DNA from 3 places in the Allobosea rubneri genome. Region 3 is predicted to be linked to each of the others. Evidence: riboswitches for the same ligand, from Rfam matches in the RefSeq annotation. Region 3 holds a riboswitch; each other region holds the start of a gene.
What was found. A riboswitch is a leader RNA that binds a small molecule or an ion and turns the genes downstream of it on or off. The one in region 3 is predicted to bind cobalamin.
Positions count from the first base shown of each region.

Region 1: linked by a shared signal. The riboswitch ahead of RKE40_RS22800 (ABC transporter substrate-binding protein) and the one ahead of RKE40_RS29040 (TonB-dependent receptor plug domain-containing protein) in region 3 are both predicted to bind cobalamin.
Region 2: linked by a shared signal. The riboswitch ahead of RKE40_RS13985 (CbtB domain-containing protein) and the one ahead of RKE40_RS29040 (TonB-dependent receptor plug domain-containing protein) in region 3 are both predicted to bind cobalamin.

Region 1 is NZ_JAWDID010000047.1:17,286-28,010, forward strand. It holds gene RKE40_RS22760 (amino acid ABC transporter permease) at 1-250, opposite strand, end outside; gene RKE40_RS22765 (transporter substrate-binding domain-containing protein) at 300-1,127, opposite strand; gene dapA (4-hydroxy-tetrahydrodipicolinate synthase) at 1,255-2,163, opposite strand; gene RKE40_RS22775 (aldehyde dehydrogenase family protein) at 2,184-3,587, opposite strand; gene RKE40_RS22780 (FAD-dependent oxidoreductase) at 3,592-4,878, opposite strand; gene RKE40_RS22785 (2Fe-2S iron-sulfur cluster-binding protein) at 4,871-5,134, opposite strand; gene RKE40_RS22790 (NAD(P)/FAD-dependent oxidoreductase) at 5,131-6,288, opposite strand; gene RKE40_RS22795 (LysR family transcriptional regulator) at 6,447-7,355, shown strand; cobalamin riboswitch at 7,375-7,586, shown strand; gene RKE40_RS22800 (ABC transporter substrate-binding protein) at 7,867-8,901, shown strand; gene RKE40_RS22805 (FecCD family ABC transporter permease) at 8,898-9,935, shown strand; gene RKE40_RS22810 (ABC transporter ATP-binding protein) at 9,932-10,720, shown strand; gene RKE40_RS22815 (class I SAM-dependent methyltransferase) at 10,717-10,725, shown strand, end outside.
Region 2 is NZ_JAWDID010000018.1:85,412-96,136, forward strand. It holds gene RKE40_RS13935 (LysR family transcriptional regulator) at 1-108, shown strand, start outside; gene RKE40_RS13940 (D-2-hydroxyacid dehydrogenase) at 124-1,095, opposite strand; gene RKE40_RS13945 (ABC transporter substrate-binding protein) at 1,289-2,281, shown strand; gene RKE40_RS13950 (ABC transporter substrate-binding protein) at 2,383-3,345, shown strand; gene RKE40_RS13955 (ABC transporter permease) at 3,470-4,267, shown strand; gene RKE40_RS13960 (DMT family transporter) at 4,264-5,217, shown strand; gene cobD (threonine-phosphate decarboxylase CobD) at 5,219-6,235, opposite strand; gene cbiB (adenosylcobinamide-phosphate synthase CbiB) at 6,219-7,199, shown strand; gene cobO (cob(I)yrinic acid a,c-diamide adenosyltransferase) at 7,196-7,807, opposite strand; gene cobU (bifunctional adenosylcobinamide kinase/adenosylcobinamide-phosphate guanylyltransferase) at 7,820-8,332, opposite strand; cobalamin riboswitch at 8,453-8,634, shown strand; gene RKE40_RS13985 (CbtB domain-containing protein) at 8,673-8,846, shown strand; gene RKE40_RS13990 (CbtA family protein) at 8,859-9,614, shown strand; gene RKE40_RS13995 (DUF1636 family protein) at 9,663-10,088, shown strand; gene cobW (cobalamin biosynthesis protein CobW) at 10,085-10,725, shown strand, end outside.
Region 3 is NZ_JAWDID010000098.1:3,542-10,030, reverse strand. It holds partial or broken gene RKE40_RS29055 (ATP-binding cassette domain-containing protein) at 1-16, opposite strand, end outside; gene RKE40_RS29050 (FecCD family ABC transporter permease) at 82-1,020, opposite strand; gene RKE40_RS29045 (ABC transporter substrate-binding protein) at 1,104-1,994, opposite strand; gene RKE40_RS29040 (TonB-dependent receptor plug domain-containing protein) at 1,991-3,931, opposite strand; cobalamin riboswitch at 4,057-4,256, opposite strand; gene blh (bifunctional sulfur transferase/dioxygenase Blh) at 4,376-5,674, shown strand; gene bigR (sulfite-sensing transcriptional repressor BigR) at 5,687-6,013, shown strand; gene RKE40_RS29025 (YeeE/YedE family protein) at 6,010-6,420, shown strand; gene RKE40_RS29020 (DUF6691 family protein) at 6,417-6,489, shown strand, end outside.

The DNA.
Region 1 (10,725 bases), on a different contig from region 3:
CGAGCAGCAGCGGCAGCGCGTAATAGATCCAGAGTAGCTGGACCAGCAGGGGCGTGCAGCGAAACAGCTCCTGGAAGCCCTGCGCGAACCAGTTCAGCGGTCCGATGCCCGACAGCCTGGCGAAGCAGACGGCGAGGCCGAGGACCAGGCCGATCGCGATCGAGCCCACCGTGTAGACGACGGTGATCCACGCCCCCCACAGGAAGAGATCGCTGGCCTGGATGATCGGGGCGAAGCTCCAAGTATACATGTCTTGCTAGCCTTCCTTGGGGGCGGCCCTTTTCGGGCCGCCCTATGCTTCAACCACCGAAGCCAAAGCCTTCCGGCATGTCGTCGAGCGTGATGCCGAAGGGCGCCAGGCTGTTGACGATCCAGGTCTGGTTGTTGCCGATGCGGCGGTTGTACTCGGCCCAGGCCGAGATGAAGGAGCGCCACTTCTCGTCGCCCTTCCAGTTCAGCGCGACGACCGAAGGCGTCGAGAGCACCGGGCTCGGCACCATGACCTTGCCGATGCCGTTCGCCTTCTTGGTCATCACCAGCCCGTTGAGCATGGTGTTGACGAGGCCATCGGCCTTGCCGCTGACAACGGCGACGATCGCCTCGTCGCGCGTCTTGAAGCGCAGCATCTTGGCCTTGGGCAGGTATTGCTGGGCGATCAGGTCCTGCGAGGAGCCGAGATCGACCGAGAAAGTGTATTTGGGGTCGTTGAGCTCGGCCCAGCTTAGCTTGGAGAGCTCGGGCTTCGGCGAGACGATGACGAAGCTGTTGAAATAGGTCGGCGCCGAGAAGGCGACAGACATGGCGCGCTGCGGCGTCGCGGTCACGCCGAGCGCCAGATCGACCTTGCCGCTCTGCACGTCGAGGATCGAATTCGGCCAGCTCGACTCGACCACTTCGAGCTTGACGCCGAGTGTCTTGGCGATGTCGCGCGCCATCTCGATGGCGAAGCCGCGCCATTCGCCGGTGCGCGGATCCTTGTTGAAGTAAGGATCCTCGTTGATGATGCCGGGGATACGCAGCACGCCGCGCGAACGCACGGATTCGATGCTGTCCTGCGCCTGAACCGGCGACTGGAATGCCGCCAGCCCCAGGCCGGCCGCAAAAATTGCACTGATGATCTTCTTCACGACAGATGCCTCCGTTCCCTTGCCGATGATCTTCGGTCTTGCCCCCGGCATGCCGGGTTATCGGAGGAGCCTAAGGAAGGCACCTCCGCAAACAATGCGAGAGTAGGCCGCTCGCCTACCGGTTTTCTTATATGTTCCGCGTACCCTCGAAGGCCTTCAGGCTGGCTTCGAGCGCTTGCAGATTCTCGGGCCGCAACGCCGCGAGCGGCGCGCGCACCTCGGCCGAGATCGCTCCGCTGCGGGCCAGCGCAGTCTTCACCGGTACCGGGTTGCTCTCGATGAAGAGATGGCCGGTGACATCGAACAGCGCCTGATGGAGACGGCGTGCCTCACGCGTCTCGCCCCTGGTCCAGGCAGCGCACAGAGCCACGATCTCGCGCGGCAGCAGGTTCGAGGCAACGCTGGTGACGCCATCGGCGCCGACCGCGAGAAATGGCAGGGTCAGCCCGTCATCGCCGGAATGGATAACGAAATCCTCGCCGAGCGCCCGCCGCAGCTCGGTGATCCGTTCGGTCCTGCCGCCCGCTTCCTTGATTCCGACGATATGCGGATAGGCCTTCGCCAGCCGCGCGGCCGTCGCCGGCGCGATCTCGACTCCGGTCCGGCCCGGCACGCTGTAGAGCATGATCGGGATCGTCACCGCTTCGGCGACGGCGGCGAAATGGTCGAACAGGCCGTCCTGCGAGGGCTTGTTGTAATAGGGGGTGACGACGAGGATGCCGTCGGCCCCGAGCGCCTCCGCGCGCTTCGCCTTGGCGACGGCAAGAGCGGTCGCATTCGAGCCGGTGCCGGCCATGACGAAGGCGCGGCCCTTGGCGGCAGCGACCGTGATGCGGATGACCTCGTCGGCCTCCGCCTCGGAGAGGGTCGCAGCCTCGCCCGTGGTCCCGACCGGCACGAGCCCGGCGACGCCGGCTGCGAGCTGGGCGGCGATCAGGCGCTCGAAGGCGGGGGCGTCGATCGCGCCGTCGCGGAACGGAGTGACGAGGGCGGTGAAGACGCCGGAGAGGCGCCGGCGCAGCTCTGAATCGATCATGACTTTCTCTCCCATCTCACTCAGTCGATGACGACCTTGGTCTCGCTCATTTCGCGCAGGGTCATGTGGATGCCCTCGCGGCCGAGCCCGCTCGACTTGATGCCGCCGAACGGCACGTTCTCGGCGCGGAAATCCGGGCCTTCGTTGATCATCACGCCGCCGACCCGCAGCTCGCGGGAGAAGCGCTTCACCAGCGCATGGTCATTGGTGAACACGCCGGCTTGCAGCCCGTAGGGGCTGTCGCTGACCTCACCGATCACCTGTTCGGGATCGCTGAAGCGGCGCACCGCCAGCACGGGCCCGAAGGTCTCGCTACGTACCAGCTCGGCCTCGGCCGGCACGTCGTCGAGCAGTGTCGGCGCGAACATGGTGCCGCGGCGCCGGCCGCCGGCGACGACCCTCGCCCCCTGCGCGACGGCGAGCCTGACCCGCCGCTCGACCTCCGCCGCTGCCGGCTCATCGATGAGCGTGCCCATCGCGGTCGTTTCATCGGCGGGGTCGCCGGTGCGGACATCCTCGATCAGCGCCGCAATGCGCGTGATCATCGTGTCCCGGATCTCTTCGTGCAGATAGAGGCGCTTCACGGCGGCGCAGCTCTGGCCAGCGATCTCGAAGCGGTGCCCGATCGCGGTCTGCGCGGCGCGGTCGAGATCGGCATCGGGCATCACGATCAGCGGGTCGTTGCCGCCGAGCTCCATCAGGCAGCGGACGAGGCCCGAGGCGTTTTTGAGCGCGAGACCGGCCGCCGGCCCGCCGGTGAAGCTCAGCAGGTCGATATCGCCGCTGGCGATCATGGCGGCGACCTCAGCCCCGCCATGGACGACACTGAACAGCCCCTGCGGGAACCCCGCCTTGATGGCGAGCTCGCCGAGCCGCTCCGCTGCAAGCGGCGCCTTGGGCGACGGCTTGGCGACGACGGCGTTGCCGGCGGCGATCGCCGGGCCGAGCTTGTGGCAGAGCAGATTGAGCGGGTAGTTGAACGGCGTGATCGCCCCGACGACGCCGGCCGGCTCGTAGGTGATCGCGGCGAGCTTGCTCGGCGCCCCCGCCACGATCGCGGTCGGCAGCACCTCGCCGTGCAGGACGGTGATCGCGTCGCCGCTGAGGCGCAGCGTGTTCTGGGCGCGGCGGACCTCGTTGCGCGCCTCGGTGATCGTCTTGCCGACCTCGGCACAGATGATCTGCGCCATCCCTTCGGCATCCTCGGCGAGCAGCTCGGCGAGGCGATGAAGCAGGCCCTTGCGCTCGGCCGGCGTGCTGAAGCGGAAGGCACGCCAGGCCTTGCGGGCGGCCCGCAGCGCATCAGCGACCGCGACCTCGTCGGCGGTCTCGACCTTGCCGACGCTCACACCGGAGAAGGGGTTGAAAACGTCGATCGTCGGCCGGGCGCTGCTTCTGAACGATTTTGCGAGAGTGCCATTCACGGCTCTAGGTCTCCGTTTGATCAATCGAGAAATTGGCGAGGGCGGCAAGAGAAACCGGCCGCAGCGGCCAACGCGGCGGCGAAGCCGAGGGCAGTGCCTCACCACGCAGTTCATCGAGCATCGGGCCGCAGAAGCGCCCCTGGCAGGCACCCAGCCCGAAGCGACCCATCAGCCGGATCTCCCGGGCCGAGGCGTCGGCCGGCAACGCGGCGAAATCGGCATAGCGGCGCCCCTCGCAGCGGCAGAGCATGGTCTGCGCTGTCGGCGGCGTCGCCTTGCTGTGCAGGGCCTCGGCAAGCGCAAGCTGGAAGTTCCGTGCCTTGCTCAGATCCGCTTCGAGCGATGCGGTGGATGCCGTGCGCCCCAAGCCCGCGAGGATCGCCGACGCGGCGCGCTGGCCGTCTAGGATTGCCGCATCGGCACCGAGAATCTCGCGCCCGTCGCCGGCGAGCAGCACGGGAATCTCTGCCCCGGGAGCCGGCTGGGGGATGCCGGCACGGTTCGGCTCCAGCCCGTCATGGATCAGCAGATGGCGAGCCTGCAGCAGGCTCTTGGCGGAGCCCGAGCGGACCCGGATCGCGAGCCCCTGCCCCGTCTCGCTGACGCCCAGCACCTCGCTATCACTACGATAAGGCACGCGCTTCAAGGCGAGCGCCGCGGCGTAGGCGGCCGCTTCGGCGAGCTGCGGCCCGGCCGTCATCAGGCCGGCCAGAGCTTTCGGCTTCTGCCATGGCCTTCCGCGCTCCAGCACGGCGAGCGGCGGGTTGCCGGCGCGGGCGAGCTGGGCAGCGACGGCGAGCAGCAGCGGGCCACTGCCGGCAACGACGATCGGACCTTCCGGCGGCCGGCCGGTTTCCTTGAGCAGGACCTGGGCGCCGCCCGCGCTCATTACGCCCGGCAGCTCCCACCCCTCGAACGGGTGGATCTTCTCGACGGCGCCGACAGCGACGATCGCTGCCCGGACGCGACGCGCAAAGACGCGGCCGGCCATCCGATCATCGAACAGGAAGCGCCCCGCCCCGTCGATGCCGAGGAAGACCGTCGAGGTCCGCAGCTCGATCAGGCCCGCCGCACTTTCGAGACGCGAGGCCAGTTCCGCCCAATTGCGCCGGTGCCGCGCCGTACCTTTCCAGACTGGCGGCGCGTCCGGGGCCGGCTGGCGATGGATGGCGCCGCCGAGCCGGTCGCGCTGCTCTATCAGCAGCACCCGCAGACCGGCTTCCGCCAGGGTCACGGCCGCAGCGACGCCCGCAGGCCCGCCGCCGACGACAAGGACCGGTAGCTCAGTCATGGTGCAGTCCGAGGCCGGGCTGGGGAGCAAGGCGCATGCCGGAACGCGCCGGCGTTAGGCAGGCTTCGACGGGCCCCTCGCCCGCAATCGCGACGACGCAGGCCTGGCAGGCGCCGATGCCACAGAACACGCGGCCACGCACGGCTCCGCCCTCGGGGCCGAGATCGGCGATGCCGGCGCGCAGCAATGCTGCGGCGATGGTCTCGCCCGGACGGAAGGAAACCGGGCGGCCGATCCAGTAGAAGCAGGGGTTCATGCCAGGGCCTCGACGGCGGCGAAGCGCTGGGGCGAGAGCAGGGAAAGATCGACGCCCGGCGCCTCGCCGAGGATCATCCGGGCAGCGCTGGCGCCCATGAACGGGCCGAGGCAGATGCCATCGCCCTCGAAGCCGGTGGCGACCGTGACCCCGGCCAGATGCGGATGCGGGCCGATGATCGGCAGGCCGTCGCGCGAAGCGGTGCGGACACCGGCAAAGGTCCGCAGCACGCGGCGCTCGCGCAGCGGCGGATAGAGATCGAGCGCATCCCGCAGGATCGCCGAGATCGTCACGGCGTCGGTCGCCTGGTCGGCGCGGTGGTCCTCGCGGCTGCCGCCGATCAGGAACTGGCCGGTGACCAAGGGATCGATGACGAGGCCGATATGGGCGTTGTCACGGACGATGCCGCGCTTGGCGGCAAGATAGGAGGCCGCCATCAGATGGCCGTCGATCGCTGGCCGGCCGGCGGCGGCGCGGTCGGTCACGACCATCTGGCCCTTCCGCGGGATCAGGATATCGCCGAGACCGAGCAGGCCGACCGAGCCGATCCCGGCGGCGACGAGGACGGCGTCGGCCGCCAGAAGCTCGCCGCGGACCGCGACCCCGACGGCCTGCCCGCCCTGCATGACGATCTCGGAGACGGGCGCATTGCGCCGGACCGCGACGCTGCTTCGCTGCAGCAGGCGCTGGGTGATCTCGTAGCCGAGCGCGTGGCCGTCGTCGGGAATTTCAAGCGCGAAGCAGACGCCTTCGCCGAGGCCCGGAATGCGCGCCAGCAGCGTCGGCCGGTCGACATCCAGCACGCGCTCGCCGGCGGCGGCGAGATCGGCGCCGTGCTCGGCGACGAGATCAGCTTCGAGCGGCGTGCGGGCGACGAGGAAGGTCGAGCGGCGATGGAACAGGCCGCGCAGCAATCCATCGGCCTCGCAGCTTCCATAGAAGGCGCGGGCGTGACGGGCGAGGTCCATCATCGGACCGGGCTTCTTGCTCGCGACCGAGACCGCGCCGTCCGAAGCGCCGGTCGCGCCGGCCGCCGGACCGGAGGCATCGAGCAGCGTGACCCGCGCCCCGGCCGCCGCCAGGAAATGCGCGGCTGCGGCGCCGACGATTCCGGCGCCAATCACGGCAACATGGAGGGAAGGAGAGCGGGCCATGCGAGGCGACGGGCGTCCTGAAAAGCGATGCGCGACCCTCGGTCGCTTCGCCTTTCGGGTCGATCCAAATGATCCGCCCCGACTTGCGCCATTGTTTGAAAGTGGCGGAAGGCCGCCGCCTATGGATATGAGTGGGGCTCCCCGCCGCGGAACGAGCCATGCGCGAAGCCAATCTGACGCTGATCCAGACCTTCTTCATCGTCGCGCGCGACGGCTCCTATTCGGCCGCGGCCCGCAAGCTGGGGATGAGCTACCAATCCGCCGCCAACCATGTCCGCCGGCTCGAACAGGTGCTGGAGGAGCGCCTCGTCCTCTCCGAGCAGGGCGCCAAGACGGTCACACTGACGCCGCGCGGGCGCAGCCTCTACAAGCTCTTGCTGCCGGAGCTCGACACGGTCCTGGCGAGGCTCGACCGCACGCTCGACAAGGAGCGGCCGGTGCTGCGCATCGGCCTGCCGCAGGCGATCTTCTACTATCTGCTGCCGCCGATCCTGGCCCGGTTCCGGGAACTCTTCCCACAGGTCGAAATCCTCGCCTATGAGCGCGACACCTCCCTCCCCGAGATGATCAAGGATGGCAGCCTCGATCTGTGCATCACCGAGCGCTATTTCGGTGACCCCAACGTGCCGCAGCATCTGGTCTGCACCTATCGGCCGGCACTCGTCTTCCCCACCGCCTGGGGCGCGGCCCCGGCGCCGGGCGAGATCCGGGAATGGGCGCAGAGGCGCCCCTTCGTGACCTATGAGCCCGGCCAGCTGCTGCGCAACCTCGCCATCGACTACCTGCGCCCCGACGGGTCGGAGATGGAGATCGCGATCTCGACCTCCGGCAGCTCGAGCGTGAAGCGCTGCGTCGAGGCCGGGATCGGCTTCGCGATCATCCCGGCCTGGTGCCTCGACGGCAGCGAGACCAGCATCGCCGGACTCGAAATCGCCGAACTGCCGGAGATCCCGATCTATTTCGGCGAAGCGAGCTTCCTCGCCCGCAACCCTTATGTCGTGACGCTGCGCCAGCTCTGCGGCAACCTGATGCAGACGGCGTCGGGCCCGCAGCTTCCGACCGCTTGACGCCGGTCCTTGCCGATCTATGGTCGCAGCCGATCATGGTTCTCCAGGCGTCACGCCCTGGAGCTAAGAGGGAATTCGGTGAGGCGCGCAGCGCCGAGGCCGAGGCTGCCCCCGCAACTGTAAGCGGCGAGCTCTCCACCCATCGTCCACTGGCGCTCCGGCGCCGGGAAGGCCGGACGGAACCAGCATCGACCCGCGAGCCAGGAGACCTGCCCTGATCATCGGAAGGTCTTTCGGGCGGGGTGCTCCGGAGGGTTGCGGACAAGCGCGGGACGAGGATCCCGCCGCTCCGTCGCAATCGCCTGCTTCCCGCCTTCATCTCGGGGAGCGATGAATCCAGATGCCCATCTCTACGAGCGCCGCCGGCGCCTTTGCTCGCACCAGCTTGACAGGTCGCGGCGCAGCCCTCTATCAGCTTTGTTATAACATTACATATTGGCTCAAGTCGCGCCGACTTGGCCCATGCCTCGGCGCCGGCCGTTCTCTCCCGCCTTCGAAGGGTTTCATGCACATGGTCCAGCGTTTCTCTCTCCCGCTGGCCCTGGCTGCCGGCCTGTGCCTCGCTTCCGGCGCGCAGGCCGCGCCGACGCAGTATCCGCCGACGCAGTATCCGCTGACGCTGGAGAACTGCCGGGAGACCATCACCTTCAACCAGGCGCCGAAGCGCGTGGTCGCCGTCGGCCAGACGCAGACCGAGATCCTCTATGCGCTCGGCCTGGGCGACCGCGTCGTCGGCACCGCCGTCTGGTTCAGCCCGGTCGCCAAACCTTATGAGGCGGTGAACGCCAAGGTGAAGCGGCTCGCCGACAATGACCCGAGCTTCGAGGCGGTGGTCGCCCAGGAGCCCGACCTCGTCACCGCGATGTTCGAATGGCATATCGGGCCGAACGGCATCGTCGGGAAGCGCGACCAGTTCGCCAAGGTCAAGGTGCCGACCTATGTCTCGCCGACCGACTGCGTCGGCAAGGACAATTCCGGCCCCGGCGACGGCGTGCGGACCAAGATGTTCTCGATGGAGCTGGTCTACCAGAACATCCGCGAATTCGGTCAGATCTTCGATGTGTCCGACCGCGCCGAGGCCCTGATCGCCGAGCTGAAGGCACGCGAGGAGAAGGCGGTGCAGTCGGTCGCCGGGATGAAGGCGCGGGACGTGCCTGTCGCCGTCTGGTTCTCCAGCAAGGACATCAAGGGCGATGCCTTCATCGCCGGCAAGAACGGCGTGCCGGCCTATATCCTGTCGAAGCTCGGCGCCCGCAACGTCATCACCACCAATGAGGAATGGCCGCTGGTCGGCTGGGAGAGCATCGCCGCCGCGAACCCCGCCGTGATCGTCGTCGTCAAGATGGACCGCCGGCGCTTTCCCGCCGACGACATCGATCTCAAGCTCAATTTCCTGAAGACCGACCCGGTGGCGAGCAAGCTCGATGCCGTCAAGCAGGACAGGATCGTGGTGATGGATGTCGGCGCGACGCGCGCCGGGCTCGACACCGTCGACGGCATCGAGGCGCTGGCACGCGGCATCGAGCGCTTCGGCCTGGCCCGGTGAGCCACCACCCCGTCCAGCCGAACTGGCCGGCGCGGATCGGCATCGCGTTCGCAGCGCTGGCCGCGCTGGTCTTCGCCATCGCGCTCGCCGTGACCATCGGCGAGATGCGGATTCCGCTGGCGACCGCCTTTCAGGCGCTTGGCAACGGGCTGTTCGATCTCGGCTATCCGGTCAGCGCGATCCAGCAGGGCGTGATCTTCGACTACCGGCTGAGCCGGGCGCTGCTGGCCGGGCTGTGCGGCGGCGCGTTGGCGCTGTCGGGCGCGATCCTGCAGGCGCTGCTGCGCAACCCGTTGGCCGAGCCCTATATCCTCGGCATCTCGGCCGGCGCCTCGACGGGCGCGGTGGCGGTGATGATCCTCGGCTTCGGCGGAGCGGTGCTGACCGTCTCCGGCGGCGCCTTTCTCGGCTCGGTCGCGGCGCTGCTGATCGTCGCGCTGCTGGCCGCGGGCGCCGGCGGGGCGAGCGATCGCGTCATCCTCGCCGGGGTCGCCGGCTCGCAGCTCTTCAACGCCGCCACGGCGACGATCGTCACGACGCTCGCCAGCGCCGAGCAGGCGCGCGGCGTGATGTTCTGGCTGCTTGGCAATTTCGGCGGCGTGCGCTGGCCGGACGTCTTCGTCGCGACGCCGGTCGCGCTCGCGGGCTTCGCGATCTGCATGCTGCACGCCAAGGCGCTCGACGCCTTCGCCTTCGGGGCAGATGCTGCCGCCTCGCTCGGCGTCGCGGTGACGCGCGTGCGCATCGTCCTCTTCGCGGTGACCGCGGTGATGACCGCGACCATGGTCAGCATCGTCGGCACGATCGGCTTCGTCGGCCTCGTCATCCCGCATGCCGCCCGTTTCCTGGTCGGCCCCGGCCATGCCCGCCTGCTGCCGGTCTGCCTCGTCATCGGCGCGATCTTCATGATTTTGGCCGACATCCTCTCGCGCATCCTGGTGCCGCAGCAGATCCTGCCGATCGGCGTCGTCACCGCGCTAGTCGGGGCGCCAGCCTTCGCCATCATCCTCTATCGCGCCAGGCGACCGGCATGACGCTCTCGGCACGCGACGTTTCCTGGGGCACCTCCGGGCGGATGATCGTCGGCGGCGTGACGCTCGAAGCGGCGCCCGGCAAGATCCTCGGCCTGATCGGGCCGAACGGCTCCGGCAAGTCGAGCCTGCTGCGGCTGCTCTGCCGGCTGCGCAAGGTCTCGTCCGGCGTGGTCGAGCTCGATGGCCGCGATATCGGCCAGGTGTCGCGGCGCGAGCTCGCCCGCCGCCTCGCCTTCGTCGAGCAGCAGGCGACGACCGAGATCCAGCTCTGCGTCTGCGACGTCGTCCGCCTCGGCCGCACCCCGCATCGCAGCGCCCTCGCCTCCTGGAGCGCGGCCGACGAGCAGGCAGTCGATGCGGCGCTGGCGCGGGTCGGCATGAGCGAACGGCACGACCAGCTCTGGCACACACTCTCGGGCGGCGAGCGCCAGCGCGTGCATATCGCGCGGGCTTTGGCGCAGACGCCGAGCGAGCTCATCCTCGACGAGCCGACCAACCATCTCGACATCCAGCACCAGCTCTCGATCCTGACCCTTGTCCGCCGGCTCGGCGTGACCTGCATCGTCGCCCTGCACGACCTCAACCTCGCGGCGCTGTTCTGCGACGAGATCGCGCTGCTGCACGAAGGCCGCCTGGTCGCCTCCGGCACGCCCGAAACCGTGCTGACCGAGGAGACGATCCGGCGGGTCTTCGGCGTCGCGGTCAGGATCGGTGCTACGGCCTCCGGCCGGCGCCATATCGAATACCTCGTCGACCCCGACTGCTATGGAGAGGCCGCGCCATGACCGCT
Region 2 (10,725 bases), on a different contig from region 3:
GCCGGCGGCCAGGCCTCGCGCCAGAACGAGGCGATGGAGCGCTTCCTCGGCACGGTGACGGAGCACCTGCTGGAGTCGCTCGGCCCGCTCGCGAGGCGCATCGGCTAGGCCGGGCGCTTCCGCTCACACCACCTGATTGAAAAGCTGCGCCTCGCCGCGCTCGAGCCGTCCGAGGTTCTCCAGCAGCATGTCGACGATATTGCCCTCATAGGCGCGGGTCTCGCCGGCGCTGTGCGGCGTGACCAGCACGTTGGGGAAGGTCCAGAGCGGCGAATCCGCCGGCAGCGGCTCCTCATGGACGCAGTCGATGCCGGCGCCGGCGAGGCGCCCCGCGGCCAGGGCCGCGATCAGCGCCGCCTCGTCGACGACGCGGCCGCGCGCGACATTGATCAGGAAGGCCGAGGGCTTCATCGCGGCTAGAGCAGCGGCATCGATCAGCCCCTCGGTCTCAGGGGTGAGCGGGCAGGTCAGCGCGACGATATCGGCCGCGGCCATCACGCTCGCGAGCTCGGCAGGCGGCACGATCTTCTCGATCCCCGGTTCGCTGCCAGCACGCCGGCGCACGCCGATGACGCGCATACCGAAGGCACCGGCCAGGGCCGAGAGCCGCAAACCGATGCGGCCGAGGCCGACCACGACAAGCGTCTTGCCGCCGAGCTCGTCCTCGCGACGGCTGCGATCGCCGATCATCGGCCGCCAGAAGTGCCTGGTCTGGTTGTCGCGCGCGAGATGGAGCTGGCGTGCCAGGGCCAGGATCAGCGACATCGCATGCTCGGCGACGGCACGCTCATTGCTGCCCTGGCCGCTTGCGAGGCGGATGCCGCCGGCGGCGAGACGCTGCTTGTCGAACTGGTCGGTGCCGGCGCTGACCGACTGGATGAAGCGCAGCTTGCCGGCGAGATCGAGCATCTCGTTGCGCCAGAGGCCGGAAACGACGAGCACATCGGCCTCGTGCGCCCGCGCCTTCAGCTCGTCGACGGTGCGGACCTCGAAGCTCGTCGCCTGCCTGTTCCGGGCCAGGTACTCGTCCCGGAGCTGATAGGCGGCGTGGCCGAAGCCGATGGTCAGGGCGTTCTGCTTCGGCCAAGGCTGCATGTCATCTTCTCCGGGGTATCAGAATCACGACAGGCTGCGACGATAGCCTGCGATCCTACCCCCGTCGCCATAACCTCCCGCCATATCGGCAGCGTCTCCCAGACAGCCAGCGGAAGTCTTTGTCGCCTCCGGCCGCCGGCGGCATTCTGGCCAAAATGACGGGCGCTCGCGAAGCCCGCGCCGGGAGGATGGCTTGTCGAAACTGCGCCTGTCCGTCGCCATCGGCGACTATGACCGCAACCGCCCGCTGATCGACGGCGCCGTCCAGATCGACGGCGTCGATCCGGTGTTCATGACGCTGGCGCCGGAGGAGATCTTCTTCCGCGCCTTCCGCCATGCCGAGTTCGATGTCTGCGAGGCTTCGCTGTCGAGCTTCACCGTCAAGACGGCGCAGGGCACGAACCCTTATGTCGGCGTGCCGGCCTTCCTCTCCCGCGCCTTTCGCCATACCGGCATCCTCGTCCGCAAGGATCGCGGCATCGAGAAACCCGAAGATCTCAAGGGGCGACGGATCGGCTGCCCGGAATATCAGCTCACCGCCTGCGTCTGGATCCGCGACATGCTGGAGCAGGATTATGGCGTGAAGCCCTCCGACGTGATCTGGGTGCGCGGCGGCATCGAGCAACCGGGCCGTCCCGAGAAGATCAAGGTCGAGCTACCGGCCGATATCCGCATCGAGCAGGCGCCGGAGGACCGTTCGCTCAATGCCATGCTGATGGCCGGCGAGATCGACGGTTTCATCGGGCCGCGCGCGCCGTCCTGCTTCGACGAGGGCCACCCGCAGGTCGGCCGCCTGTTCCCCGATCCGACGGCTGCCGCCGGCGACTATTTCCGCCGCACCGGCATCTTCCCGATCATGCATGTGCTCGGCGTGCGCAAGACCATCGCCGAGGCGCAGCCCTGGCTGCCGGCGGCCCTGCTCAAAGCCTTCGAACAATCCAAGAAGCTGGCGCTGGTCAGGCTTTCCGACACCTCGGCCACCAAGATCACCCTGCCCTTCGTCGAGGAGCAGTTGCAGGGCGCGCGCGCACTGCTCGGCGAGGACTTCTGGTCCTATGGCGTTGCGCCGAACCGGCATGTGCTGGATGCTTTCCTCAAGGCCCACCACCGGCAGGGCCTTTCGGCACGGCAGCTTCGCATCGAGGAGCTGTTCCATCCCGCGACGCTGGAGGGGTTCAAGATCTGATTTCGCATGCGGCGCGCGCGCCCGCAGGCCGCCGACAGAGCGGTGAGCGCGAGAGCCGATCCAAAAAGCATCGCCCGACGATGCGACAGAGGGAGGATGGAATGACCAAGATCAGGCAATTGGGGCTGGCGCTCGCCGCCTTCGGCCTCGCCGCCGGCATGGCCCTGCCGGCGGCGGCGCAGGACAAGCTCAAGCTCGCCATCGGCCAGCGCGGCAACTGGGACACCTCGGTCTCCGAGGTCGGCACCAGGCTCGGCATCTTCAAGAAGCACGGGCTCGAGCTCGAAATGCTCTACACCCAGGGCGGCGGCGAGACCCAACAGGCGGTGCTCTCCAACAGCGTCGACATCGGCGTCGCGGTCGGCATCATGGGCGCGCTCGGCGCCTATTCGAAGGGTGCGCCGATCCGGATCATCGGGGCCGAGACCACCGGCGGCCAGGACCTGTTCTGGTATGTGAAGGCGGATTCGCCGATCAAGACGCTGAAGGATTTCGAGGGCAAGACCGTCGCCTATTCCACCAACGGCTCCTCGACCCATGGCGTGGTCAACGCCTACATCAAGGAAAACAACATCAAGCCGCGCCCGACTGCGACCGGCGGCCCGGCGGCGACGCTGACGCAGGTGATGTCCGGCCAGATCGATGTCGGCTGGTCGGCGCCGCCTTTCGGCCTGCAGCAGCTCGACAAGGGCGAGATCCGCGTCATCGCGACCGGCAACGACACCCAGGCCTTCAAGAGCCAGACGGTTCGCCTGCTTGTCACCAACACCGCGACGATGCAGGCGAAGAAGCCGGTGCTCGAGCGCTTCATGAAGGCGTATCGCGAGACCGTCGACGCCATGTACTCCGACCCGGCGGCGCTGAAGCACTATGCCGATTTCGTCGGCATCCCAGAGGCGATCGCCAAGCGCACCCGCGACGAGTTCTTCCCGAAGACGGCGATCGACCCCGACAAGATCGTCGGCCTGGAGACGATCGTGCCGGACGCGGTGACGCTGAAATACACCGCGCAGCCGCTGACCAAGGAACAGCTTTCCGAGCTGATCCAGATCCCGCCGCGCTGAGGATGCATCTGCGGCAGCAAGCCTTCCGCGTCATTCCGGCCGGCGCGAAGCAGCGCAGCGCCGGAATGACGGCAATGTCGATCAAACCGATCCGACGGCAGGAAGAGCGGAGGTTGGGCGCCCCATGACGATGACGGCCACGACGCCAATCTCGCCCTCGGGCGTTGCCAACAGCGAAGCGCGCGCCGTTCTGATGACGCGCCTCGCCATCATCGGAACCGTGCTGCTGCTCTGGGAGGCGATGGCGCAGTCGGGACTGCTCTACAAGGACGTCGTTCCCTCGCTGGTCCGCATTCTGCGCGAGCTCGGGCTGATCCTGCTCGACCGGCGCTTCTATGCCGATCTCGGCGTCACCGCCGGGGAGGTCGCGCTGGCGACCCTGATCGGCGGAGGGGCGGGCATCCTGACCGGCATGGCGCTCGGGCGCAGCCGCTTCCTGGCGCAGGCCTATGAGCCCTTCCTGCACTATCTCGGGCCGACGCCGAAGATCATCTTCTTCCCGATCCTGATCATGTGGTTCGGCGTCGGGCCCGGCTCGAAAGTGGCGATGGGGGCGCTCTCCTGTTTCTTTCCGGTCGCCATCAGCGTCGCCGGCGGCATGCGCGAGATCGACAAGGTGCTGATCCGCGTCGGCCTCAGCTTTCGCCTGACCTCGCTGCAGATGGTCTCGAAGATCTACCTGCCGGCGATGCGGGCGCCGGTGATCAACGGCATCAGGATCGGCCTCGGCGTCGCCATCATCGGGACCCTGCTGGCCGAGACCAAGCTCGCCAATCAGGGACTCGGCTATGCCGTGATCCAGACCTATGCGACCTTCAACATGCCGAAGATGTACGCACTGCTGCTGATCGTCTTCATGCTGGCCGTCGGCATCAATGTCTGGCTCGGCCGCTATACGGAGCTGCGGACGGTGAAGGCTTGACCACGACACCTGCCAAGACTGGCGCTGCCAAGACCATCCCTGCCGGGAGCCCGGCGATCCCGGCCTCGGCCTGGTGGCTGGCGGCGCTGCCGCCGCTGTTCTTTTCCGGCAATTTCCTGCTCGCCCGGGCGATGCGGGACGCGATCCCGCCCTTCCAGATGTCGTTCTGGCGCTGGGCGGTGGCGCTCGCGATCCTGCTGCCCTTCTGCCTGCCGGCGATCCGGGCGCAATGGCCGCGCATCAGGGCGAACCTGCCTTTCCTCGCTCTGCTCGGCGGGATCGGCGTCACCGCCTTCAACTGCTTCGTCTACGCGGCGCTGCACCACACCACCGTGGTCAACGCAGCGCTGGTCAACTCGCTCCTGCCGATCGCGACCTTCCTGCTCGCCTTCCTGATCCTGAAGCAAAGGCTGGCGCCCCGGCAGATCCTCGGCATCGCGGTCTCGCTGGCAGGCGCGGCCGTGGTGATCGCCCGCGGCGATCTTGCGGCGCTGCGCAGCTTCTCGCCCAATCCCGGCGACCTGCTCGTGCTCGGCGGGATGAGCTTCTGGGCGCTCTACACGGTGCTGATCCGCTGGCGGCCGCTCGGGCTCGAGCCGATAGCGCTGCTCGGCATCACCGTCGGCTTCGGCGTCCTGTTCCACCTGCCGCTCGTCGCCTGGGAGTATCGGAACCTCGGCGGCTTCACGCTCGACGCGGCCAGCGCCGGAACGATCCTCTATCTCGCGATCTTCCCCTCGATCCTGGCCTATATCTTCTGGAACCGCTCGGTCGCGGTGCTCGGCCCCGGCCGGACCGGCATGTTCATGCACCTCTTGCCGATCTTCAGCGCCGTGCTCGCGACACTCTTCCTTGGCGAGAGACTCGCGCTCTATCACGCCCTCGGCTTCGCGCTCGTCGTCGTCGGCATCCTGATCGTGACGCGCCCGCCCGCGGCAAAATCAGCCTGAATCAGGCGAGCACCTCGGCCAGCCGCACCCATCCCGCCTCGTCGCCGGGCAAGCCGAAGCGCAGGCGCGACGGATCGGACTGAAAGCGCCTGACATAGATGCCGGCGCGCCCGAGCCGCGCGAAGAGCTGCGGCGCATCGGGCGTCTCGAGCAGGCGATAGAGCGCCGTGCCGCCGACGACGCGACCACGCCTGGCGAGCAAAGCGTCGAGCCGGCGCGCATCATCGCCCCGCTCCCGCTCCTGCGCCGCGAGCCAGCCGGCATCGGCGAGCGCCTGCGCGCCGATTTCGAGTGCGGGTCCCGCCACAGCCCAGGGGCCGAGCATGGCGCGCAGGGCCTCGACATGCCTCGCCTCGCCGATCGCGAAACCGAGCCGCAAGCCCGCCAGCCCATAGGCCTTGCCGAAGGAGCGCAGCACCAAAGCGCCTGGCGGCAGCGCCGGAACGAGGCTGATGCCGGGCTGGAAATCGGCGAAGGCCTCGTCGATCACCAGCAGGCCACCGCGCGCTGCAAGACTGCCCGCCACGGCCGTCAGCGCCGCAAGGCCGAGGGCGCGGCCATCGGGATTGTTGGGATTGACCACGACCACGACATCCGCCCCGTCGGCCTCCGCGAGATCGGCGATCTCGCGGACCTCGCAGCCGGCCTTGCGCCAGGCCAGCGCGTGCTCGCCATAGGTCGGCCCGAGCACCGCGACGCGCGCCTGCGGGACGAGGCGCGGCAAGAGCTCGATCAGGATCTGCGTGCCGGGGGCTGCGACCACGCCGCTTTCCGGACGAACGCGATAGGCGGCGCGCGCGGCCGCCAGCAGCGCCGCCTCTTCGCGCGCGCCGGGCAGTCGCTGCCACAGGCTTAACGGCAGCGCCGGAAGCGGATAGGGGAAGGGATTGATACCGGTCGAGAGATCGATCCAGGGCTCCGGCGCATCGGGAAACAGCGCCTTGGCCGTGGCGAGATCGCCGCCATGCCAGATCGCCTCTCCCGCCCCAGCCCCGTCCGCCATGATCTTCCCCGACACCTTGCCGCTGCTCCTCGCCGCCCTGCTGATCGAAGCGGCGCTCGGCTATCCGGCGCGCTTGTACGCATGGATCGGCCATCCCGTCACCTGGATCGGGGCGCTGATCGCATCGCTGGACCGAGGGCTGAACCGCGAGAGCGCCGCCTTCGCCGCAAGGCGCCTCGCCGGCATCGTCGCGCTCGCCATCCTGCTCTGCGTGACGCTGGCGGCGAGCCTTGCCCTGGTCTGGCTCTGCCGCCTGGCCGGAGCCTTTGCGCTGCTGCCACTCGCTTTGCTGGCCTCGACATTGCTGGCGCAGCGCAGCCTCTACGAACATGTCGCCGCCGTCGCCGAAGGTCTCGAGAATGGCGGACTGCCGGGCGGGCGCAAGGCGGTCGCGATGATCGTCGGACGGAATCCGGAGAGTCTCGACGAGGCCGGCGTGGCGCGGGCCGCGATCGAGAGCCTGTCCGAGAATTTTTCGGACGGAATCGTCGCGCCGGCCTTCTGGCTCGGTGTCGGCGGGTTGCCGGGCGGAGCGCTCTACAAGGCGATCAACACCGCCGATTCGATGATCGGCCATAAATCGCCGCGTCATCTCGCCTTCGGCTGGGCGGCGGCCCGTCTCGACGATCTCGTCAACCTGCCGGCCTCCCGGCTGACCGCGCTGCTGCTGATCGTCGCGGCGGCACTGGACCGGCAGGCCGATGCTTTCGCCGCCTGGCGCGCCGTGCGCCGCGATGCGAGGCGCCACCGCTCGCCCAATGCCGGCTGGCCGGAGGCGGCGATGGCCGGAGCGCTCGGCCTCAGGCTCGCCGGGCCGCGCTTCTATGGCGCCGTCAGGGTCGAGGATGGCTGGATGGGCGACGGCCAGGCCGAGGCGACGGCAGCGGACATCAGACGGGCTCTTGCCCTCTATCGCCGCGCCTGTCTGCTGCTCTGGGGGCTGGCGGGGCTTGGAAGCCTTGCCGCCATCGTCCTCTAGAACTCGATCCCCTCCTGCGCCTTCACGCCGGCGGCGAAGTGGTGCTTCACCAGCGTCATCTCGGTGACGAGATCGGCGGCCTCGATCAGCTCCGGCTTGGCGTTGCGACCGGTGACGACGATGTGGAGATCGGGCCGGCGCGCCTGCAGTACCGCCACGACCTCGGCGAGCGGCAGGTAGTCGTAGCGCAGGGCGATATTGAGCTCGTCCAGCACCAGGAGCCGGATGCTCTCGTCAGCCATCAATTCCCTGGCCTTCTCGAAGGCGCGCGTCGCGGCGGCGATGTCGCGCGCCTTGTCCTGCGTCTCCCAGGTGAAACCCTCACCCATGGAATGCCAGGAGACCTGATCGCCGAAGGCGTCCAGCGCCTTGCGCTCGCCGGTCGACCAGGCGCCCTTGATGAACTGGACGACGCCGATGCGCCAGCCATGGCCGAGCGCCCGCAGGATCAGGCCGAAAGCGGCGGTCGACTTGCCCTTGCCGGGCCCCGTATTGACGATCAGCAGGCCCTTTTCCAGCGTCTTGCCGGCGACCTCGGCGTCCTGGACCGCCTTGCGCTTCTCCATCTTCGCCTTGTGGCGGGCGGCTTCGCCGTCATCGATCGTCATGGCTTTTCTCTGCTACTTCACCTGCATGGGCAGACCGGCGACCATGAAGACCACGCGCTCCGCCTGACTCGCAAGCCGCTGGTGCAGGCGCCCCGCCTCATCGCGGAAGCGGCGGGCGAGTGCATTCTCCGGCACGATGCCGAGGCCGACCTCGTTCGAGACCAGCACGATCGGGCCCTGCGCCTCACGGCAGGCGGCCATGAGCTCGCCGGTCGCGATGGCGATGTCGCGCTCGGCCAGGATGAGATTGGTCAGCCAGAGCGTCAGGCAGTCGACCAGCACGGGCTGCCCCGACGGTACCGCACGCAACGCCTCGGGCAGCGCCATCGGCGCGTCGACCGTCCGCCAGTCCTGCGAGCGTCGGGCGCGGTGCTCGGCGATCCGCGCGCGCATCTCGTCGTCATAGGCCTGGGCGGTGGCGATGTAGACCCAGGGCGCCGGCAGGGCCTCGATCAGCGCCTCGGCATGCCGGCTCTTGCCGGAGCGGGCGCCGCCGAGAACGAGGGTGAGCGGGGGAAGGGGCATGCTTGCGGTCTCCGGGTCATACTCGGACTCGCCCCGAGCATCTCGTTCAGGAGATTCCCGGCTCTCCGCTTCGCTTCGGCCGAGAATGACGGCACTGCATTGCACAGCGCCCGCCGGATGGCTAATGATCCTGCGGACGGTGCCTCGGCGACGAGGTGAAAAGGGAACGCGGTGCGATACCGCGGCTGCCCCCGCAACTGTAAGCGGCGCGTCCTGCGCCATCGGCCACTGGGTTTCCCCGGGAAGGCGGAGCAGGACATCAAGCTGCGAGCCAGGAGACCTGCCGTCTTTCGATGTCGTCCAACAGGCTGCCGGTGGGGTGGCCAGGAAGTGAACCAAAATGAATACGGCTACCGTCTCCAGCCAGGCCAGCGTCTCCGAACGCGCGAAAGCCGTCGCTGCCGCACTGATCCTCGGCTTCGTGCTGGTCTACACCGTCGGCTTCGCGGCCTCCGCGAATGTCCACAACGCGGCGCATGACGCCCGCCACGGCCTTGCCTTCCCCTGCCACTGACGGGGAAGCATCATGGTCACACGTGTTCTCACGGTCAGTCTTCTGGCCGGGCTTCTGGCTGGGCTGCTGATCTCGGCGCTCCAGCACGTCACCACGACGCCGCTCATCCTCAAGGCGGAAACCTATGAGGCGGCGCTGCGCGCGCAGCCTGCACCGACGCTCGCCGCCTTCAACGACGAAGCCCGCATCCACCTCGCGCACAACAATCCGGCCGCCGGTGCTGAGCATACCGGCGAGCATGAATGGAAGCCGCAGGACGGCTTCCAGCGCACCGCCTTCACCAGCCTGGTGACGATCGGCACCGCGATCGGCTTCGCCGCCCTGCTGCTCGCCGGCATGATCGCGGCCAATGAGCGGATCGATGAACGTCGGGCGCTGGCCTGGGCCGTCTGCGGCTTTCTCGCCTTCGGGCTCGCCCCGGCGATGGGGCTCGCGCCGGAACTGCCGGGCGCCGCCGCTGCCGAATTGCAGCACCGGCAGCTCTGGTGGCTGATGACCGCCGCCGTCACCGCCGGCGCGCTCTTCGTCTTCCTGCGGGTCGAGGCCTCCTGGGCAAGGGCGCTCGCCGTGCTCGCTTTGCTGCTGCCGCACCTGATCGGTGCGCCGCATCCGGCGGCGCCGGAGAGCAAGGTCCCGGCCGAGATCGCGGCGCATTTCGCGGCGCTCTCGCTCGCCATCCAGGCCGCGCTCTGGCTCGCCACCGGCTTCGCCGTCGGCGTGCTCTGGCCCTGGGCCACGCGCCGCAGCGCCGCCACCGCGGCGGCCTGACGCCTCGCGCGGCCGGAAACGGCCGCGCCAGCCCAAGGAAGTACTCTCATGCTCGAAGGCGATCTCGCCCTCGCGACCGTCGCCCGGCAGGAGCCGGGCTGCACCATCCATGTCTGCACCGTCTGCCGGCGCCAGCGCGAGGATCTGCCTGATGGCTTCGACCAGCCGGGCATCGCGCTCGCGGCGGCGCTCGGCGAACGCATGGCCGGCAGCGGCATCGCCGTCGTACCGGTCGAATGCCTCGCAGTCTGCAAGCGGCCCTGCACCATCGCGCTCGCCGCCGATGGCAAATGGACCTATCTGATCGGTGACCTCGACACCGACAGCCATCTCGACGAGATCGCCGGCGCGGCGGAGAGCTTTGCCGCCAGCGCCAACGGTATCGTTCCCTGGAAGGAAAGACCCGCCTCGTTCCGCAAGGGCGTGGTCGCGCGCGTGCCTCCTCTGCCACGCCAGCAAGGATCAAACGAATGAACGTTCCGCAGAACCCCGCGCTCGGCAAGGTGCCGTGCACGATCATCACCGGCTTCCTTGGCGCCGGGAAGACGACCCTCGTCCGGCATTTGCTCGAGAATGCCGGCGGCAAGCGCCTCGCTGTGCTGGTCAACGAATTCGGCGATCTCGGCTTCGACGGCTCCTTCATCGCCGGATGTGGCATCGAGGGCTGCTCGGAGGAGGACATCGTCGAACTGCCGAATGGCTGCATCTGCTGCACCGTTGCCGATGACTTCGTGCCGGCACTGGAGAAGCTGCTCGACCGGCCGAACCCGCCGCAGCACATCCTGATCGAGACCTCGGGCCTCGCCCTGCCGAAGCCCCTGGTCCAGGCCTTCAACTGGCCGGCGATCCGCTCACGCGTCACCGTCGATGGCGTGATCGCCGTGGTCGACGGGCCGGCCGTCGCCGAGGGTCAGTTCGCCGACGATCCCGAAGCCCTGAAGGCGCAGGCGGCTCAGGACCAGTCGGTCGACCACGACAACCCGCTGGAGGAGGTCTTCGAGGACCAGATCCTTTGCGCCGACCTGATCCTGCTCAACAAGAGCGACCTCGTCGATGCGGAAGGGCGCGAACGCGTCAAGGCCGAGATCGCAGAGCATCTGCCCAAGGCGAT
Region 3 (6,489 bases):
CGGCTCGCAAGGTTAGGTCGATGCCGCGCAGCACCGGCTTGCCGCCGAGGCTGACCGCGATGTTCCTGGCTTCGATCTGCATCACGCCGCCCTCCGCATCCGCTGGATCAGGCTGAACAGGAAGGGCGCGCCGATCAGCGCGGTGACCACGCCGAGCTTGAGCTCGGGCCGGATCGGCATCAGCCGCAGGGCGGTGTCGGCGGCGAGCGTCAGGATCGCGCCGCCGAGGCCCGAGACCAACAGCAGCCGGCCGGGCCGGTGCCCGACCAGCGGGCGCAGCAGATGCGGCACGACGAGGCCGACGAAGCCGATCGCGCCGGTGACGGCGACCGAGGCGCCGACCGCGAGCGCGGCGCCGCCGATCAGGCGGGCGCGCAGCCAACCGAGATCGAAGCCGAGGCTGCGCGCGGTATCCTCGCCGAGGGTGAGCCCATCGAGGGCGGAGGCGCTGGAGAGCAGCAGCGCCCAGCCGAGGAGCATCAGGGGCAGCACCAGCCAGACATGGGCCATGCTGCGGTCGGCAAGCGAGCCCATCAGCCAGAAGACGATCTCCAGCGCCGCATAGGGATTCGGCGCGAGGTTGAGCGCAAGCGAGGTCATTGCGCCGGCAAAGCTGTTGATCGCGACGCCGGCGAGGATCAGCGCCATCGTGCCGGCGCCGCGCCCGTTCAGGGCGTAGAGCAGGAGCGTCGCCAGCATCGCGCCGGCAATGCCCCCGAGCGGCAAGGCGAGCAGGAAGGCGCCGGCGAAGCCGGAATAGAACACGACGACCGCGCCGAAGGCGGCGGCACTGGAAATGCCGAGCAGGCCGGGCTCGGCGAGCGGATTGCGCAGCAGGCCCTGCATCGCGGCGCCCGCCAGGCCGAGGCTGAAGCCGACGAGCGCGCCGAGCAAAGCGCGCGGCAGGCGTAGCTCGAGGAGAACCAGCGCCGGCAAGCTGGCGCGGCCGGCCAGCCAATCGGAGAAGGCCGCGCCGAGGTCGAGCTCTGCATAGCCGACCGCGACCGAGAGCGCGGTCATGGCGACGAGCAGGGCGGTCAGCAGCGCGACCAGAATGCGGTAGCGGCTGCGGCTTTCCGCGGCGATGGCCGTGGTGGCGGGGTTCAAGGGCCGCTCCTGCGGTTGCGCGGCGCGGCGGCCGCGTCGATCAGCATTTCGATGGCGTCGATCACCGCCGGCCCGGCGCAGGTCCAGAGCCGCGAGGGCAAGGCGACGAGCCGCAGCCGGTCGCCGAGCCTGCCGATCAGGGGGTGGTTCAGGACCTCATGGGCGAGCGAGGGCGGGCCGCCCTCGGTGGTGTTGAGGATCAGGATGTCGGCCTCGCCGAGTGCCACGGTCTCCAGCGCGATCTGGCCGTAATTGTCGATGCCGAGCTCGGCGGCGAGGTTGACGAAGCCCGCCCTGGTCAGGATCTCGTCGACCAGCGAGCCGCGCCCGACGGTGAAGCCGTTGGGCCGCAGGACCAGCGCCTTGGGCCGCTCCTCGCCGATGCGCCGAGCCAACGCGGCAAGCCTTGCGTCGATCTCGTCGATCAGGGCTTCGCCGCGCGCGGGCTCGCCGAGCAGCGCGGCCATTTCGGCGATCTGCGCCTTGACCCCGGCGAGGTCGCGCGGCACGCCGAACTCCCTGACCGGCGCGCGGACGCGCTTCAGCAGCGCGACGGTGCTGCGGGTGGTGAAGCTGCCGGCGATGACGAGATCGGGCCGAAAGGCCAGCAACTCCTCGACGAGGCCGTGATTGGCCGGGACCCGGCGGGCCGCCTGCGCCATATTGGCGTTGCGCGGGTCCTGCGAGAGCCAGGTCACCGAGGCGATCGCGGCGGGGTCGGCGAGGCGCAGGACGAGCTCGTCCGTGCACATGTTGAGCGAGACGATGCGGGACGGCTTGGCCGGAGGCTCGGCGGCGAAGCCGAGGCCCGACGCGGCCAGCACCGCGTAGGCCAACAGGAGGGCGGCGCCGCGAAGCACGCGCCGCAGGGCCGCCCCCTGTCTCACAGGCTCACCCGCAGGCCGCCGAAGGCGCTGAGGCCGGGGACGAGGAAGCCGACCGGGTTCTCGTAGCGCTTGTCGAAGAGGTTATCGACGCGCCCGAAGACTGTCAGCTTCTCGCTCGCCTTGTACTCGGCGGCGATGTTGACGATGGTGGCGCCCGGAGCGCGCATCCGCGAGATCGAGAAGTCGCGGTTCCCGTCGACGCGGTCCCCGACATAGATCAGCGTCGCCGAGAGGTTGAGGTTCTCGATCGGCACCCAGTTGGCGGTCAGGCTCGCCTTGTGCCGCGGCCGGCGCAGCAGCTCCTGGTTGGCGGTCTCGTCCTTGGCGAGGGTGAAGGTGTAGTCGGCCCGGATCTTGAATTGCGGGCTCAGCTCGAGTGCGACGAAGCTTTCGACGCCCTTGGTCTGGGCTCGCCCGATATTGGTGTAGGAGGTCCGGGCGGCGTTGGTCAGGATCAGGTTGTCGATGTCGTTGTGGAACCAGGTCGCGCCGATCTGGAGCTTGTTGTCGAGCAAGGGCTGCTCGAAGCCGATGTCATAGCCGCGGCTCTCCTCCGGCTTGAGGTTGGGATTGCCGTAGAAATTATAGGCCGGCCGGGAATCGCTGAAGCGCTGGCTTAGCGTCGGCGCCTTGAAGCCGGTGCCGTAGCTCGCCTTCAGCTTGGTCTCGCTGCCCGGGACGATGAAGGTCGGCGCGAGCCGGTAGGTCGTGTGGCCGCCGAAGGTCTCGTCCTCGTCGCGGCGGATGTTCGCGACGGTGAAGAAGCGCTCGCTCCAGTTCGACTGCAATTCGAGGAAGGCGCCGGTATTGCCGTTCGAGGCGGTGAGCGAGCGCGATTCCAGCCGCTCGTTCTCGTATTGCAGCCCCATCACCAGCATCTGGCCCTCCATCAGCTTGAGGTCGCCGCGCCAGTCGTATTTCGTCCGCTCGCCGAGATTGTCGGTCGGCAGGCCGAGAATGCCGGCGGCGTTCGGCGAGCGGTTGGAGCGATCCTGGTTGGTGTAGGCGATGCCGAAGCGATTGACGAAGCGGCCGTCGAACGGGTCGAAGACCAGCTCGCCGCGGGTGAAGGCCTGCTTGTAGCTCTGGCTCGAGCGGTAGGCGTTCGGCACGCTCGGAAAGCCGGAATCGCCGGTCGAGAGCAGGTAGCCGTCGGAATAGCGGCCGATCCAGTTGAGGCTCAGCGTGTCGGTGAGCTTGAAGCCGAGGCGGGCGGAGTAGTTCCAGTTGTCATAGGAATTCGGGTTGATGCGGCGCCCGGGCGGAACGAGGTTCGGCGGCGTCACCGGCGTCGAGTCGGACTTCAGATGGGCGATGTTGAAGGCGTAGTTGAAGCGGTCGTCGCCGCCACTCAGGCCGAAAGCCTGGTTGAAGGTGCCGTAGGAACCGGCCTCGGCCGAGGCGGTGAGCTTGGGCGGGCCCTCGCCGCGCTTGGTGGTGATCGAGATCACGCCGCCGAGCGCATCGGCGCCATAGAGACCGCTCTGCGGGCCGCGCAGCACCTCGATGCGCTCGATGTCGTTGGTCAGCATCGAGCCGAAATCGAAGGAGCGGTTCGGGGTCGAGGGATCGTTGGCGTCGATGCCGTCGATCAGCACCTTGACGTGGTTCGAGTTGGTGCCGCGCATGAACACCGAGGTCTGGCCGCCGGGGCCGCCGATCTGGACGATGTTGAGGCCGGGCACGGCGGCGAGCGCCTGCGGCAGGGTCCGGCGCTGCTCGCGCTGGATCTGATCGGCGGTGATGACGGTGACGGAGCTCGCGACCTCGCGCGCCGGAGTCGGCGTGCCGGTGGCGCTGACCACGACTTCGTCGAGCCGGATGGTTTCAGGACCTGCTTGAGCCCTGGCGGCAAGGGGATTCAGCGATGTGCCGGCGAGCAGCAGGCAGGCGAGCGGCAAGGGGCCGCGCAGGGCGGTCTGGGGGAAGGGGAGCACGGAAGAAACCTCGGGCGGTCAACGTTGTGGCACGTCACCGCGAACGCGATCTCCCGCCCGCTCCCGAAAAAAGGGCAGCGCGCAAGTGAACCAGCGATCGAAACACCCCGTCCGAACGTGTTCGCGTGTGACCACGACTGACGGCAGGTCTCCTGGCTCGCGGGTCAGCGCCTTCTCACCGCCTTCCCAGGGCCGAGGTCCCAGTGGCGTATGGCGAAAGGCTCGCCGCTTACAGTTGCGGGGGCAGCCGCAGCATGGGGTGGCGAGCCACCCGCACTGCGTTCCCTTTTGATCCCGTGAGGGAACCGTCGCGTTTACGAGTAGGGCTGGAATGAGGCGCCGTCAACGCCGGCCGCGAGGCGCGGGGATGCCCGGGGCACCTTGCGGTTCATCAATATATATTATATGTAAATGTATATTGAAATCCAAGCGACAGGGGCCGCCATGAAAATCGTTGAGATCTCGGAGAAGCTTTCGGTGGCTGGCCAGCCTGCTCTCGCCGATTTCAAGCCCCTTGCGGCGCAGGGCTTCAAGGCGATCGTCAACGACCGTCCCGATGGCGAGGAACCGGGCCAACCCGGATCGGCCGCGGAAAGGCAGGCGGCCGCCGAGGCCGGAATGGCCTACAGCTTCGTGCCGGTGACCGGCGCGACCATTACCCGCTCCGATGTCGAGGCTTTCCAGGCGGCGCTCGCCGCGGCGCCGGGGCCGGTGCTGGCGCATTGCAAGGGCGGCACGCGGGCGCTGACCCTGCACGTGCTCGGCGAGGTTCTGGACGGGCGGATGAGGGCCGAAGAGGTTCCGGGTTTCGGCGCGCGCTTCGGCTTCGACCTTGCCGGTGCAAACGCCTGGCTCGACCGCGAGAGCGGCCGCAGCCCGCAGGTCAAGGGCTTCTACGAGCCGCGCAGTGGCAGCGTCCAGTACGTCGTTTCCGACCCTGCGACCCGGCGCTGTGCCATCATCGACCCCGTGCTCGACTACGATGAGAAGTCCGGCGCGACCGCGACCACCAGCGCTGATGCCATCCTCGCCTATGTCGCGGAGCAGGGCCTCACGGTCGAATGGATTCTCGACACCCACCCGCATGCCGACCATTTCTCCGCCGCGGCCTATCTGAAGGCGAAGACCGGCGCGCCAACGGCGATCGGCGCCGAGGTCGTCGCGGTGCAGCGTCTCTGGAAGGATTTCTACAACTGGCCGGATTTCGCGGCCGACGCCTCGCAATGGGACAGGGTTTTCGCGGGGGGCGAGCGCTTCAAGCTCGGATCGCTCGACGTCAGCGTGCTGTTCTCGCCGGGCCACACCCTGGCCTCTGTCAGCTATCTGATCGGCGATGCCGCCTTCATCCACGACACGCTGTTCATGCCGGATTCCGGCACGGCGCGGGCGGATTTTCCCGGCGGTAGCGCCAAGGCGCTCTGGGCCTCGATCGAGGAGATCCTCGCCTTGCCCGACGAGACGCGCCTGTTCACCGGCCATGACTACCGCCCGGGCGGCCGGGCGGCGCGCTGGGAGAGCACGGTCGGCGAGCAGAAGCGGGCGAACCCGCATGTCGCCGGCCAGGACGAAGCGTCCTTCGTCGCGCTGCGCCAGGCGCGCGACAGGACGCTGCCGATGCCGAAGCTGATTCTCCACGCCCTTCAGGTGAACATCAATGGCGGCCGGCTGCCGGAACCGGAGGCCAATGGCCGGCGCTATCTCAAGGTCCCGCTCGATGCGCTGCCGGGCGCGGTCTGGGGCTGAGACGCGATGACGATGCAAGCCGAACAGCCGAACACCAGGGCCGAGCTCGCGGCCAGGGCCGAGGAGGTCGCCGAGCTCCTGCGCACCCTCGCCAACCGCAACCGGCTGATGCTGGTCTGCACCCTGGTCGAGGGCGAATACGCGGTCGGCCAGCTCGAGGAGATGCTCGGCATCCGCCAGCCGACGCTGTCGCAGCAGCTCACCGTGCTGCGCGAGGCGGGACTGGTCGAGACGCGCCGCGATGCCAAGCAGGTCTTCTACCGGCTGACCGCCGCGAAGGCAGCGCGGTTGGTCGAGGCCTTGCACGAGATTTTCTGTGACGAGGAGATGCCGGCATGACGGCCTATTGGCCATCGCTCGCAGGCGGCATGCTGATCGGCCTCTCGGCCGTCATGCTCCTGCTCCTGAACGGCCGCGTAGCCGGGATCAGCGGCATTCTCGGGCGGCTTGCGCTCGGCACGCAGGCGGCGACCAATGCCGCCTTCGTCGTCGGGCTCCTGCTCGGGCCGCCGCTCTACCGGCTCGCCGCCGGGCAATGGCCGCCGGTGACGATCACCGCCTCGCTGCCGGTGATCGCGCTGGCCGGGCTCCTGGTCGGCTTCGGGACGAGGATGGGCTCGGGCTGCACGAGCGGCCACGGCATTGTCGGCCTCGCCCGATTCTCGCCGCGCTCGGCCGTCGCGGTCGCGGCCTTCCTGCTCTCGGGCATAGCCACCGTCACCCTGATGAGGCTCGTCGCGGCATGAACCGATTCGCACAGGTCGTCACAGCCCTCGCGGCGGGCACCGTCTTCGGGCTTGGCCTCGCCATGTCGG